Regions from separate parts of the Embleya sp. NPDC127516 genome, predicted to be linked through region 2. Evidence: riboswitches for the same ligand, from Rfam matches in the RefSeq annotation. Region 2 holds a riboswitch; the other holds the start of a gene.
What was found. A riboswitch is a leader RNA that binds a small molecule or an ion and turns the genes downstream of it on or off. The one in region 2 is predicted to bind cobalamin.
Positions count from the first base shown of each region.

Region 1: another riboswitch for cobalamin. It lies ahead of ACIRL2_RS36860 (CoA-acylating methylmalonate-semialdehyde dehydrogenase); the one in region 2 lies ahead of ACIRL2_RS09950 (prenyltransferase/squalene oxidase repeat-containing protein).

Region 1 is NZ_JBIWJT010000025.1:130,517-136,277, forward strand. It holds gene ACIRL2_RS36855 (acyl-CoA dehydrogenase family protein) at 1-846, opposite strand, end outside; gene ACIRL2_RS36860 (CoA-acylating methylmalonate-semialdehyde dehydrogenase) at 851-2,350, opposite strand; cobalamin riboswitch at 2,552-2,722, opposite strand; gene ACIRL2_RS36865 (hypothetical protein) at 2,923-3,759, opposite strand; gene ACIRL2_RS36870 (nuclear transport factor 2 family protein) at 4,027-4,404, shown strand; gene ACIRL2_RS36875 (DUF1330 domain-containing protein) at 4,607-4,942, shown strand; gene ACIRL2_RS36880 (hypothetical protein) at 4,963-5,307, opposite strand; gene ACIRL2_RS36885 (ArsR/SmtB family transcription factor) at 5,402-5,695, shown strand; gene ACIRL2_RS36890 (VOC family protein) at 5,692-5,761, shown strand, end outside.
Region 2 is NZ_JBIWJT010000004.1:446,460-452,220, forward strand. It holds gene ACIRL2_RS09940 (CbiQ family ECF transporter T component) at 1-858, opposite strand, end outside; gene ACIRL2_RS09945 (hypothetical protein) at 855-1,883, opposite strand; gene ACIRL2_RS09950 (prenyltransferase/squalene oxidase repeat-containing protein) at 1,880-3,376, opposite strand; cobalamin riboswitch at 3,474-3,615, opposite strand; gene metE (5-methyltetrahydropteroyltriglutamate--homocysteine S-methyltransferase) at 3,797-5,761, opposite strand, start outside.

The sequences.
Region 1 (5,761 bases), on a different contig from region 2:
GAGTTCGAAACGCAACGCCTGGGCGTCGATCAGCTTGGCGCCGAATGCCTCCCGATCGGTGAGGTGAGCCACGGCGGCGTCGAGGGCCGCCCCCGCGCCGCCCAGCGAGCAGGCGGCGATACCGATCCGGCCGCCGTTGAGGCCGCCCATCGCCATCCGGAAGCCGTCGCCCTCGGCGCCCAGCCGGTGGGAGACCGGCACACGCACGCCGTCCAGGACCACCTGGCGGGTGGGCTGGGCGTTCCAGCCCATCTTCAGCTCGTTCGCGCCGAAGGACAGCCCGGGTGAGTCGGCTTCCACGACGAACGCGGAGATCCCGTCGGCGCCGTCCCCGCCGGTCCGCGCCATCACCGCGTACACCGCCGAGGACCCGGCGCCGGAGATGAACTGTTTCACCCCGTGCAGGACATAGTGGTCCCCGTCGCGCACCGCGCGCGTGCGCAGTGCGGCGGCGTCGGACCCCGCGCCCGGTTCGGTCAGGCAGTAGCTGGCCAGACCGCGCATCGCGCACAGGTCCGGGAGCCACCTGTGGCGCTGCTCGGCGTTGCCGTGGCGGTCGATCATCCAGGCGACCATGTTGTGGATGGAGTAGTAGGCGGCGATGCTCGGGCAACCGCCGGCCAACGCCTCGTAGATCAGTGCGGCGTCCAGTCGGCTCAGACCCGAACCGCCCACGTCCTCACGGACGTTGATGCCGCCGAGACCGAGGTCGGCGCCCTTGCGCAGGACATCGACGGGGAAGTGCTTGGTGCGGTCCCACTCGATCGCGTGCGGGGCGAGGTGCTCGCGGGCGAAGTCCCGCGTCGTCTCGACGATCGCGAGCTGATCCTCGGTGAGGGTGCTCATCGGGTCAGCCCATCGTGGGGATGGTGAAACTCGCGGCCTCGCGTGCACCGGAGAACCAACGCGAGGTGATCGTCTTGGTCCGGGTGTAGAAGCGGATCGAGTCGGGTCCGTGCTGGTTGAGGTCGCCGAATCCGGACCGCTTCCACCCGCCGAACGTGTGGTAGGCCACCGGTACCGGGATCGGCACATTGACGCCGACCATGCCGGTGTTCACTCGGCGACCGAAGTCGCGGGCGGTGTCGCCGTCGCGGGTGAAGATCGCCACGCCGTTGCCGTACTCGTGCTCGCTCGCCAGTCGCAGCGCGTCCTCGTAGTCGGCCGCGCGCAGCACCGACAGGACCGGACCGAAGATCTCCTCGCGGTACACCCGCATCGAGGGCGTGACGTGATCGAACAGCGACGCGCCGACGAAGTAGCCGTCCTCGTGGCCGGGGACGCGCACGTCACGGCCGTCGACGAGCAGCTTCGCGCCCTCGCGCACGCCGATGTCCAGGTAGTCGTGCACCCGAGCGAGCGCGTCCCGACCCACCAACGGGCCGAAGTCGGCGTCGCGATCGTGGGAGGGGCCCACCCGCAGCGTGGCGATGCGCTCGACGAGCTTGGCCACCAGCGCGTCCGCGGTCTCCGCGCCGACCGGAACCGCGACGGAGATCGCCATGCAGCGCTCGCCCGCGGAGCCGTATCCGGCGCCGATCAGGGCCTCGACGACCTGGTCGAGGTCCGCGTCCGGCATCACGATCAGATGATTCTTGGCGCCGCCGAAGCACTGGGCGCGCTTGCCGCGCGCGGTGGCCGAGGTGTACACGTACTCGGCGATCGCGGTCGAGCCGACAAAGCCCAGCGCCTGGACGCGCGGGTCCTCCAGCAGTGTGTCGACGGACTCCTTGCCGCCGTTGACCACGTTCAGCACACCCGGCGGCAGTCCCGCCTCGAGGAAGAGCTCGGCCAGGCGCAGCGGTACCGAGGGGTCGCGTTCGGACGGCTTGAGGACGAACGCGTTGCCGCACGCGATGGCCGGGGCGATCTTCCACAGCGGGATCATCGCCGGGAAGTTGAACGGGGTGATGCCGGCGACCACACCGACCGGCTGGCGCAGCGAGTGCACGTCGATGCCGGTACCCGCGTTGTCGGTGAACTCGCCCTTGAGCAGGTGCGGGATGCCGACGGCGAACTCCACAACCTCCAGGCCGCGTTGCAGGTCACCGTGGGCGTCGGCGATGGTCTTGCCGTGCTCGGCCGACAACAGCTCGGCGAGCGAATCGCGTTCGGGCTCGACCAGTTGCAGGAATCGGGAGAGCACCCGGGCGCGCTTTTGCGGGTTCCAGGCGGCCCACGCCGGTTGTGCCTGCTCGGCGTCGGCGATCGCCGCCAGCGTGTCGGCGCGGTCGGCCAGCGGGACGCGCGCCTGCACGCGTCCGGTGTTGGGGTCGTACACGTCGCCGAACGCGCCGGACGCGCCTTGGACGTGCTTGCCGCCGATGAAGTGGGAAAGCTCGCGGACCATGAACGACCTGTCTCTCGTCAGGTGCGATCCGGAGGCGGGGCAATGACCCGACCACGGCAACCGCCGCTTCGGGGAGCGGAGTTGCCGAGGTCGGGTGGCACGTGAGGGTGGTCAGGCGAGCCCGACGACCTCGACGTTCGCAAGATCGTCCGGGGCGAGTGCGCAGACCGGCGTCATGCGTGTTTGCTCCATCCTCGTGGACAACACGGATATACCCGCGGCCGGTATCCTGACTTCCGGATCGACACACGCCGCCCGCCTTCCCGGCTTTCGCCAGTGGCGTGGTGCCTCGGCAGCGCACTCCCCGGTCACAGTGGCGGGACCGTGCCGGATTCACACCGACTTCCCTGCACCGCGGACCTTGTAGTTCAAGACGATATAGTCGGACGTCCTAGTAAGTCCAGCGCCGATCGAGCTTGATCGCGTGCGGGAGCGACGTGACGAGGTGGCGGTCCGGGCATCGCGAGGACGTCACCGCCGGAACGGGGGCGGCGGGTGCACGCGTGCGCACGTTCGACGTGTGGTGCCGGTGCCTTGCCGTGCCGGAGGGGGATCTGCGCCCGCCTGCGCGGCTATCGGATGTGCTTCGGCTCCGTGACGGCCGTGGTGGGTTCGAGCCGCACCGCCGCGGCGGCGCACGCCTCGACTCGGGCGCGGGCAAGTCCGATGGCCGGGTGGGCGTACGCCAGACGCTCCGCGTTCGCCAGTGCGGCGCGGGCGGCGTCCGGGTCGCCCGCGGCGGCCGAACAGATCGCAAGCAGACATTCGCACTCGGCGCCCATCCAGCGACTCCGTTGCCGTGCGGCGCGCCGACGCCATCGGCGAGCCCGCGCCGCCGCCCGCTCCACGCGCCCCTCGTACAGGTCCAAGGCGAACTCGGCCACGCAGCCCCTGCGGCGATGGGCCCGCCCGGAACCCGCCACGGCGGGGCGCAGTGTGGGCAACATCGCGGCCGCGTCCGCCGAACCCTGGACCAGCAGCATCGCGGAGAAGTCGGTGTGCGCGTGCGACATCATGCGGCCGAGCGCGTCGTCGCGAGGATGCGCCGCCGACCACCGGCGCACGACCTCCGCCCCCGCCGGGCCGTGTCCTCGCGCGAAGAGCACCATGCACTGGGACACGGCCCCGAGCGCCTGACCCACAGGCGTGTCGGGAAAGCCCTTGCTGTGCTCGTGCGCCCCCTCGACGTCACCACGACGCAGCGCGCGGATCACCTGCGCGTTCCGCTTCAGCGCGACCCGGTCCGCCTTGGAAGGCAACAGCGGCAACCCCACACCGGCTCGTTGGTGCATTCCCAGCCCCAGGAAGGCCAGGTAGCCCAAGAGCAGCCCCGCGACGATCCCCGAGGGACCTCGGACCAGCAGAAACGGGACCGCGAAGGAGGCCGCGAGGGATAGCGGCAAAATCACCCGAACAAGTATGCGCACGACGAGAGTATGGGGGTCACCGGGCGCGGACGACATGCGGTGCCGATGGTTTCCGGCAGACCTGTCCGCACGGACCGCCGCCCCATGGGGTGTCGCATACCGATGCAAGTACTGATGCGTGACTGATTCCGAGGCGCTCGATCGTCCGTAACGTCTTGACCTGCGGAAAGCAGGACTGGAACCGCGCAGGACAAAGCACTGGAACCCGTCGGGCACGCCCGGCGGAGCGACCCGGAAAGGACGGACGCCATGAGCGCCGCCATCGACTACACCGCCACCGTCGAGAACTACCTGGCCGGCTGGAACGAGCCGGACGCGGACAAGCGCCGCGCGCTGGTGGCGTCCGCGTTCACCGAGGACGCCACGTATACCGACCCGCTGGGTGCCGTGGTCGGGCACGACGGGATCACCGGCCTCATCGGCGTGGTCCAGGGCCAATTCGCCGGACTGGTGTTCACCCTCGGCGGCCCGGTGGACGGGCACCACGACGTCGTCCGGTTCCAGTGGCACCTCGGCCCCGAGGGCGCAGAGGCGCCGGTCGTCGGGTTCGACGTCGCGGTCCTGGATGCGACGGGCCGGATCAAGGCCGTACACGGCTTTCTCGACAAGGTCCCCGCCGGTCTGTGACGCACGGGCCGCCGCGGCCCGGACCGATCGACGCGCGCCCGCATACCGCGGGTCCGGGCGGCGCCCTTCCCTTCCCGGATCCGCGTCCCCCGAGGAACCCGAACGCACCTGCCGGACCGGCTGCCCGTCGGCCCGTCGCCCGGCAGCGACCCCGACGCAATGCCCCCACCGCTCGTGGAATCGACCCCCCGAAGGAGTAGCCATGCCCGCCTACATCATCGCCAACCTGCAGGACGCCGCCCCGCACCCCGAGATCGCCGACTACATCGAACAACTCCCCGGCACCTTCCGGCCCTACGGCGGCCGTTACCTCGTGCACGTCACGTCCCACGAGGTGCTGGAGGGCAGTTGGGCCGGGAGCGTCGTGATGATCGGCTTCCCCGGGGTCGCCGAGGCGCGGGCCTGGTGGGACTCGCCCGCGTACCGCAGGATCGCGCCACTGCGCTCGCGGCACATCAAGGGCGACATCATCCTGATCGAGGGCGTGCCGGAGGGGTACGACCCGAGCGGCGCCGTACAGGCCCTGCGCGCCGAGTAGCGCTCGGGTTCGGCTGGTGGTCAGCCCGTGCCCAGAGCGTCCGCCGCCCTGGTCAGGTCCGCGGCGATGTGGTCCCAGTCGGGTCCGTGCAGCCACAGGTTCTCGGCGGCCTCGCGCATCAGCGCCGGCTCGTCCGGGCGTTGCAGGAGCACGAGCCGGTAGGACAGGTTGCGGATCCAGACCGGCAGGCGGCCGTCGACCAGGTGCGGGGACAACTCGCGCAGCATGGCGAGGATCGAATCCGCGTCGGCGAAGGTCAACTCCTCGACGAAGTAGGACTCGCGGTGTTCGAGGTCGCACGGCGGCGTGGGTCGGTACTCGTCGCCGTAGAGGCAGCGTGCGTGCTCCGTCAGGCTGCTGTGCATGTCCCGGAGCCTACGACACCACGACAACCCTCGTGGTCCGATCGCGCCCCTCTCGATTTGATAGGCAAGTGGATACTTGCCTATGGTGGTGGGCATGACGGAGGACGTCTTCAAGGCCCTGGCCGACCCCACCCGTCGGCGCATCCTCGACGAGCTGGTGGAACGGGACGGCCAGACCCTGTTCGAGATATGCAGCCGGTTGGTGACCAAGCACGGTCTCGCCTTGTCCCGCCAGGCGGTCAGCCAGCACTTGGCCGTCCTCGAATCCGCGGGTCTTGTGCTTTCGCGGCGTCAGGGCCGCTACAAGTTCCACGAGCTGACCACCGAGCCCCTTGAGCGCATCGTGACCCGTTGGCTCAAGCCCGACGCATCCGGGAGCACGCCATGAGGATTCACCTTTCCAGCGTCTTCGTCGACGATCAGGAGAAGGCCCTGCGCTTCTATACGGACGTGC
Region 2 (5,761 bases):
CCCGCCGGGCAGCATGGTCGCGCCCAGATAGCGCGGGGCGCTGCCGTCGAGCAGCGCGTACACCCCCACGCAGACGCCGAGCAGGCCCACCAGGGTCAGTACGCCGGTGAGCAGTCGGATGGCCCGAGGCAGGTGCCGGTTGCGGCCGTACCCGCGCGAGTCCATCGCGGCGGCCAGCGCGAGCGATCGGTCCAGCGCGTCCTGGAGCACCGGGATCGCGATCGAGCGCAGCGCCCGCATGCCCTTCTGCGCGCCGCCGCGCAGCCGGCGGGCCCGGCGTACCCGATGCACGCTCTCGATGAGTTGCGGTGCCACCGACAGCGCGACCACCACGGCCGCGCCCACCTCGTACAGCGCCGCGGGCACCGCCTTGAGCATGCGTTTCGGGCTCGCGAGTGCGTTCGCCGCGCCCAGGCACACGATCATCGTGGCCAGCCGCAGCCCGTCGTAGAACCCGCCCAGCACGTGCTCCAAGCCCACCGGGCCGAACAGGTGGATGCCCGCCGCCCACGCGGGCAACGGGATCTCCGGGAGGTCGACGAGCACATGGCCGCTCGCCGCCCCCGCACCGAAGATGATCCGGAACAACACGCGCATCACGATGATGAACAGGCCCAGGAACAGGTACATGCGAAAGGCCAGAGCCCACGGCGCGTCGCCGCGTCGGTTGGCGACGACGAACCCGGCCACGGCCAGGATCAGCGCCAGCAGCAGCGGATTGGTGGTGCGACTGGCGGCAGTGGCCAGGCCCAGGGCCCACAACCACCACGCGCCGGGATGCACGGTGCGCGGCAAACGCCCGCCGCCGCGCCGGAACGCGGCGGCGATCGGCGTTTGTTTCGGGTGGGGCACGGTCATCCCGATCCGTCCGCGCGTGTTCGCCGGCGCCAGGCGGTGAACCCGGCCGCCGCGCAGATGGCCACGAACAGGGCGATGCCGACGATGGTCATGGTCGGGATTCCGTCCTGCTTCTTCGTCGCCAACTCCTCGCCACCGGTCCACGTCTGACCTTGTGGCGTGACGCCCGAGGGCTGCGCGGACGGTGCGGCGGAACCGGGCTCACTCGCCGCCGCGGTCGGCTCCTCGCTCGTGGGCGCGGCGGGCGGCGGCTCGGATTCCATCGGGTTGCCGGACACGCCGGGCCCCGGGGCGAGCGGATCGCTCCCCGAGGTGCCGGCGCCGGTACCGGTCGTGGTCGAACCGTTGGACGTGGTCCCGGCGGACGTCGAACCGGTCCCGCCGGCACTGGAGTTGCCGCCCGGGGCGGTCGACGTCGTGCGGTTGGCGCCGTTGCCCTGCGGCGGTTGCGGGTTGTCGGTCCGGGGTGGCGGGTCCTGCGTCGCGGGTGCCGCCGGGCGCTTCGGTGCCACCCGGGGTGGCGGGTTGGTGGTCTCGGTCTTGTTCTTGGAGAACGACCAGCCCTCGAAGCTGCCGAGCGGTGGCTTGCGGTTCATCACACCCCACTGGCTGTACGTCCACGAACCGCCGTTGGACGAGTGCCAGTACGACCAGTACGCGGAGGCCGGCGGCGTGTCGATGCACGCCTCGGAGTTCGCGCCGGGCCTGCCCTCGACCCGGCAGATGAACGCCTCGCCCCAGCGGGCCACACCGGCGATCTCGATACCCGCGTTCTTCAGCGCGGCGTGACCGGTGGCCTGGTCACCTCGTGCGCAGCGCACGATGGTCGTGCCGCCCAGTTCCTGGAAGTCGATCACCACCGTCACACCGTTGGCGTCCGGGCAGTAGCCGGGGGTGCCCTTGGAGGTGTCGACCGCGTGCGCGGTCGGCGCGGCCACGGTGACCTGGGCGGTGGCGGGCAGCGCGAGCAGGGCCAGCGCGGTGACCACGCGGGCTGTTCGGCCGCCACTCCCACGGCGCCTCATGTGCGCTTTCCGTTCGTGCGCCGCGCGCCGGCACGCACGGCGAGGCCGGTGCCGACCAGTCCGAGGGAGAGCATGAGCAGTCCGCCGACCTGGGCGCCGGTTTTGGCGAGGCTTCCGCCGCCGCCCTTCGTGGTGCCCCCACCGCCCGAGCTGCTCGTGCCGCCCGACACCGAGCCGCCGGTGCCGGCGGTGGTGGTCGTCGCGGACGCGGTGATCGACGCGCTCGCGGTCTGGGTGAGCGAGGTGGTGGGTGTGCCGGACGTCGACGCGGACGGCGTTTGGGACCCGGTGTGAGTGGCCGAGCCGGTGGGCTTGGGGGTGCCGGAGTCGGTCGGCTTCGGCGAGGTCGAGGCGGTGCCGGTCGGCTCGGTGGGGGCCTTGCCGAGGTCACCCAGCGGGACATCGGCCAGCACGAGCAGGGCCTGCGGGGTCGCGCGGCGCCATTGGTCGCGCTGGAAGTCCGGAATACCCTCGGCCTGGGCCGAGGTGAGGGCCTCCGCGTTGTAGGCGATCGTGCCGATCTCCTTGTCGGCGGCGCCCGCGTTGTCCTTGGTGATCTGGTGCTTGACCACCCACGCGGCGGCCTTGTCCGCCTCGGCCCGGTAGCCGGCCGCGTGCAGGGCCTGGCCGGCCAGGCCGGTGCTGTTGGTGTTCGATGCCGCGGTGGGTCCGGAGCCGCCGAACGAACCGTCCTCGCGCTGCTCGGACTTCAGCCAGTCCACGCCCTTCTTCGCTGCGGCCGCGGCGCCGACCGACTTGCTCTCGGTCGCCGCCGAGAGCAGCGCCTGCACGGCCATGCCGGTCGAGTCCGGGTCCAGCACGGTGGTCGGGGTGTCCTGGCAGGTCGAGCCGGTGCTGCCCAACTGACCCGGATACAGCCGGAATCCGCCGCTGGGGCACTGCTGCTTGATCAGGAAGTCCACCGCGCTCTGCGGCACCCCGCCGCTGCGGGCCAGACCCAGCACGGCCAGCGACTGCCCGAACGCGTTGCTCGAGTCGGGACTGCCGGTGAGCTTGTCCCGGATCCGACCCGCGTCGTCGCCGGCGTCCGCCCCGGCGATCAGGTCCAGCGTCTCGGCGCGCATGTCCAGGCCGCCGAACCTGGTCGGATCGCGGTCGGCGATCACGGCGGCGAAGAGCACCTTCGCGGTGGCACCCGCAATCCGCGAGCCGGGCATGCCCCACTCCTCGGCGCTGTTGTACTTGCGGATGTTGGCGGCCACCGCGTCCGCGGCGGCCTTGACCGCGGCGGGCTGTGAGCGGGTGGCCGACAACGCCATCATCGTGTCGATGGTCAGGCCCCAGTCGGAGCCGGCGAACCCCGGTATGCCGCCGTCGACCAGTTCCCCGGCCTGCCATTTCGCCGCCGCGACGGCGTTGTCGGCGTGCGGGTTCGCGGCGTCTGCCGACGCGGAGAAGACGGGAGAGGCCGCGACCAGGACCGCGCCGCAGACCGCGACGGCGCCGGTGTTCCTCACGGTGAGCCAGGACATCGATGGGACCCTTCCGAGACCAACGCGTCCCGGGAGCCGACCAATGCGGGCATCGGTCGGGCGTCCGGGCCTCAGCGTGTAGTCCACGACAGCTGGAGCCTTCAATTCGTACGCACCCAGGCATTCCGACTCGCGGCGGCCTTTCGGCCGCCGCCTACGGTTGCGGGTCAGTGCCGGACTTCGACCGGCTTCCCCTGGGTTTCGAACTATGAAGTTGAGGGTGCCGACACACGTCGGCGTGTGGAGCATACGGAGCATTCCGGCTGTCGGACAACAGCACGAGCATGCGATCAACGGTGCCGTGCGTCACCAACCGTGAGCCCGCGGTGGACAATCGCACGCCGTTCGGGCACGCATGGCCGCCGCAACAACCCGGACCGCCGGGGCGGGGCGTGCCTTCCCCGCCCCGGTGGTCCCGACTCAGGACGCGGCGTCGGGGAGCGTCACCCGTACCCCGCGCGCCGCCGCCACCAGGTTCTCCAACGAGGCGCGAACCTCGGGCCAGCCGCGGGTCTTGAGGCCGCAGTCGGGGTTGACCCACAGCCGCCCGGCGGGGATCGCGGTCAGCCCCTCGTGCAGCAGAGCGGTCACCTCCTCCGCACTCGGGACGCGCGGGGAGTGGATGTCGTACACACCGGGACCGGCCTCGCGCGGATAGCCGTGGGCGGCGAGCTCCCGGGCGACCTGCATGTGCGAACGGGCGGCCTCCAGGCTGATCACGTCGGCGTCGAGGTCGTCGATCGCCTGCACGATGTCGCCGAACTCGGCGTAGCACATGTGCGTGTGGATCTGGGTGGCCGCGCGCACGCCGGAGGTGGTCAGGCGGAACGACTCGGTGGCCCAGGCCAGGTATTCGGCGCGGTCCGCGGCGCGCAGCGGCAGTGTCTCGCGCAGCGCTGGTTCGTCCACCTGGATGACCGAGGCCCCCGCGGCCTCCAGGTCGCGGACCTCGTCGCGCAGCGCCAGGGCGACCTGCCGGGCGGTGGTTCCGAGCGGCTGGTCGTCGCGCACGAAGGACCACGCGAGCATGGTGACGGGGCCGGTGAGCATGCCCTTGACGGGGCGGTCGGACAACGACTGGGCGAACGAGGTCCAGCGCACGGTCATCGGCTCGGGACGGGAGATGTCGCCGGCCAGGATCGGCGGGCGCACGTACCGGGTGCCGTACGACTGGACCCAGCCGTGCCGGGTGGCCACGTATCCGGTGAGTTGTTCGGCGAAGTACTGCACCATGTCGTTGCGTTCGGCCTCGCCGTGCACCAGGACGTCGATTCCGGCCTTCTCCTGGAAGGAGATCACGTCGCGGATCTCGGACTCGATGCGTTCCTCGTAGCCCGCCTCGTCGATGCGTCCGGCGCGCAGGTCGGCGCGGGCGGTGCGCAGTTCGCCGGTCTGCGGGAAGGAGCCGATCGTGGTCGTCGGCAGCAACGGGAGTCCCAGGTGGGCGCGTTGGGCCGCGGCGCGCTCGGCGTAGGGCAGGCTGCGCCGGCCGTCCGCGTCGGTGACCGCGGCGGCGCGGGCACGTACGGCGGGGTCGCGGGTCAGGGCGGAGGTCTTGCGCGCGGCCAGGTCGGCCCGGTTGGCGGCGAGATGGGTCGCGATGGTGTCCGTGCCCTGGCCCAGGCCGCGGGCCAACGTGACGATCTCCTCGGTCTTTTGCCGGGCGAAGGCGAGCCATCGGGAGACCTGCGGGTCGATGTCGCGCTCGTCGCCGGCGTCCAGGGGCACGTGCAACAGGGAGCAGGACGCGGACACGTCGACGCGCTCGGCCAGGCCCAGCAGGGTACCCAGGGTGGCCAGCGACCTGCCGAGGTCGTTGATCCACACGTTGCGCCCGTCGACGACGCCGGCGACCAGGCGCTTGCCGGGCAGTCCGCCGACGGCGGCCAGGGCGTCCAGGTTGGCGAACGCGGCTCCGGTGAAGTCGAGGGCGAGCCCCTCGATCGGCGCCTTGGCCAGGATCGGCAACGCCTCGCCGAGGCGGTCGAAGTACGAGGCGACCAGCAGCCTGGGCCGGTCGGTGAGCGCGCCGAGGTCGCGGTAGGCGCGTGCGATGGCGTTGAGTTCGGCGAAGCTGCGGTCCTGGACCAGCGCGGGTTCGTCCAGTTGCACCCACTCGGCGCCGGCCGCGCGCAGGTCGGCGAGCACCTCGGCGTACACCGGCAGCAGTCGATCCAACAGGGTCAGCGGCTGGAAGTCGGCCGCGACGCCGGGCGCGGGCTTGGCGAGCAGGAGGTAGGTGATCGGGCCGACCAGTACGGGGCGGGCGGTCAGGCCCTGTGCGATGGCCTCCTCGAACTCGGCGACCTGCTTGGCGGAGTTCGCGGAGAACACGGTGTCGGGGCCGAGTTCGGGGACCAGGTAGTGGTAGTTCGTGTCGAACCA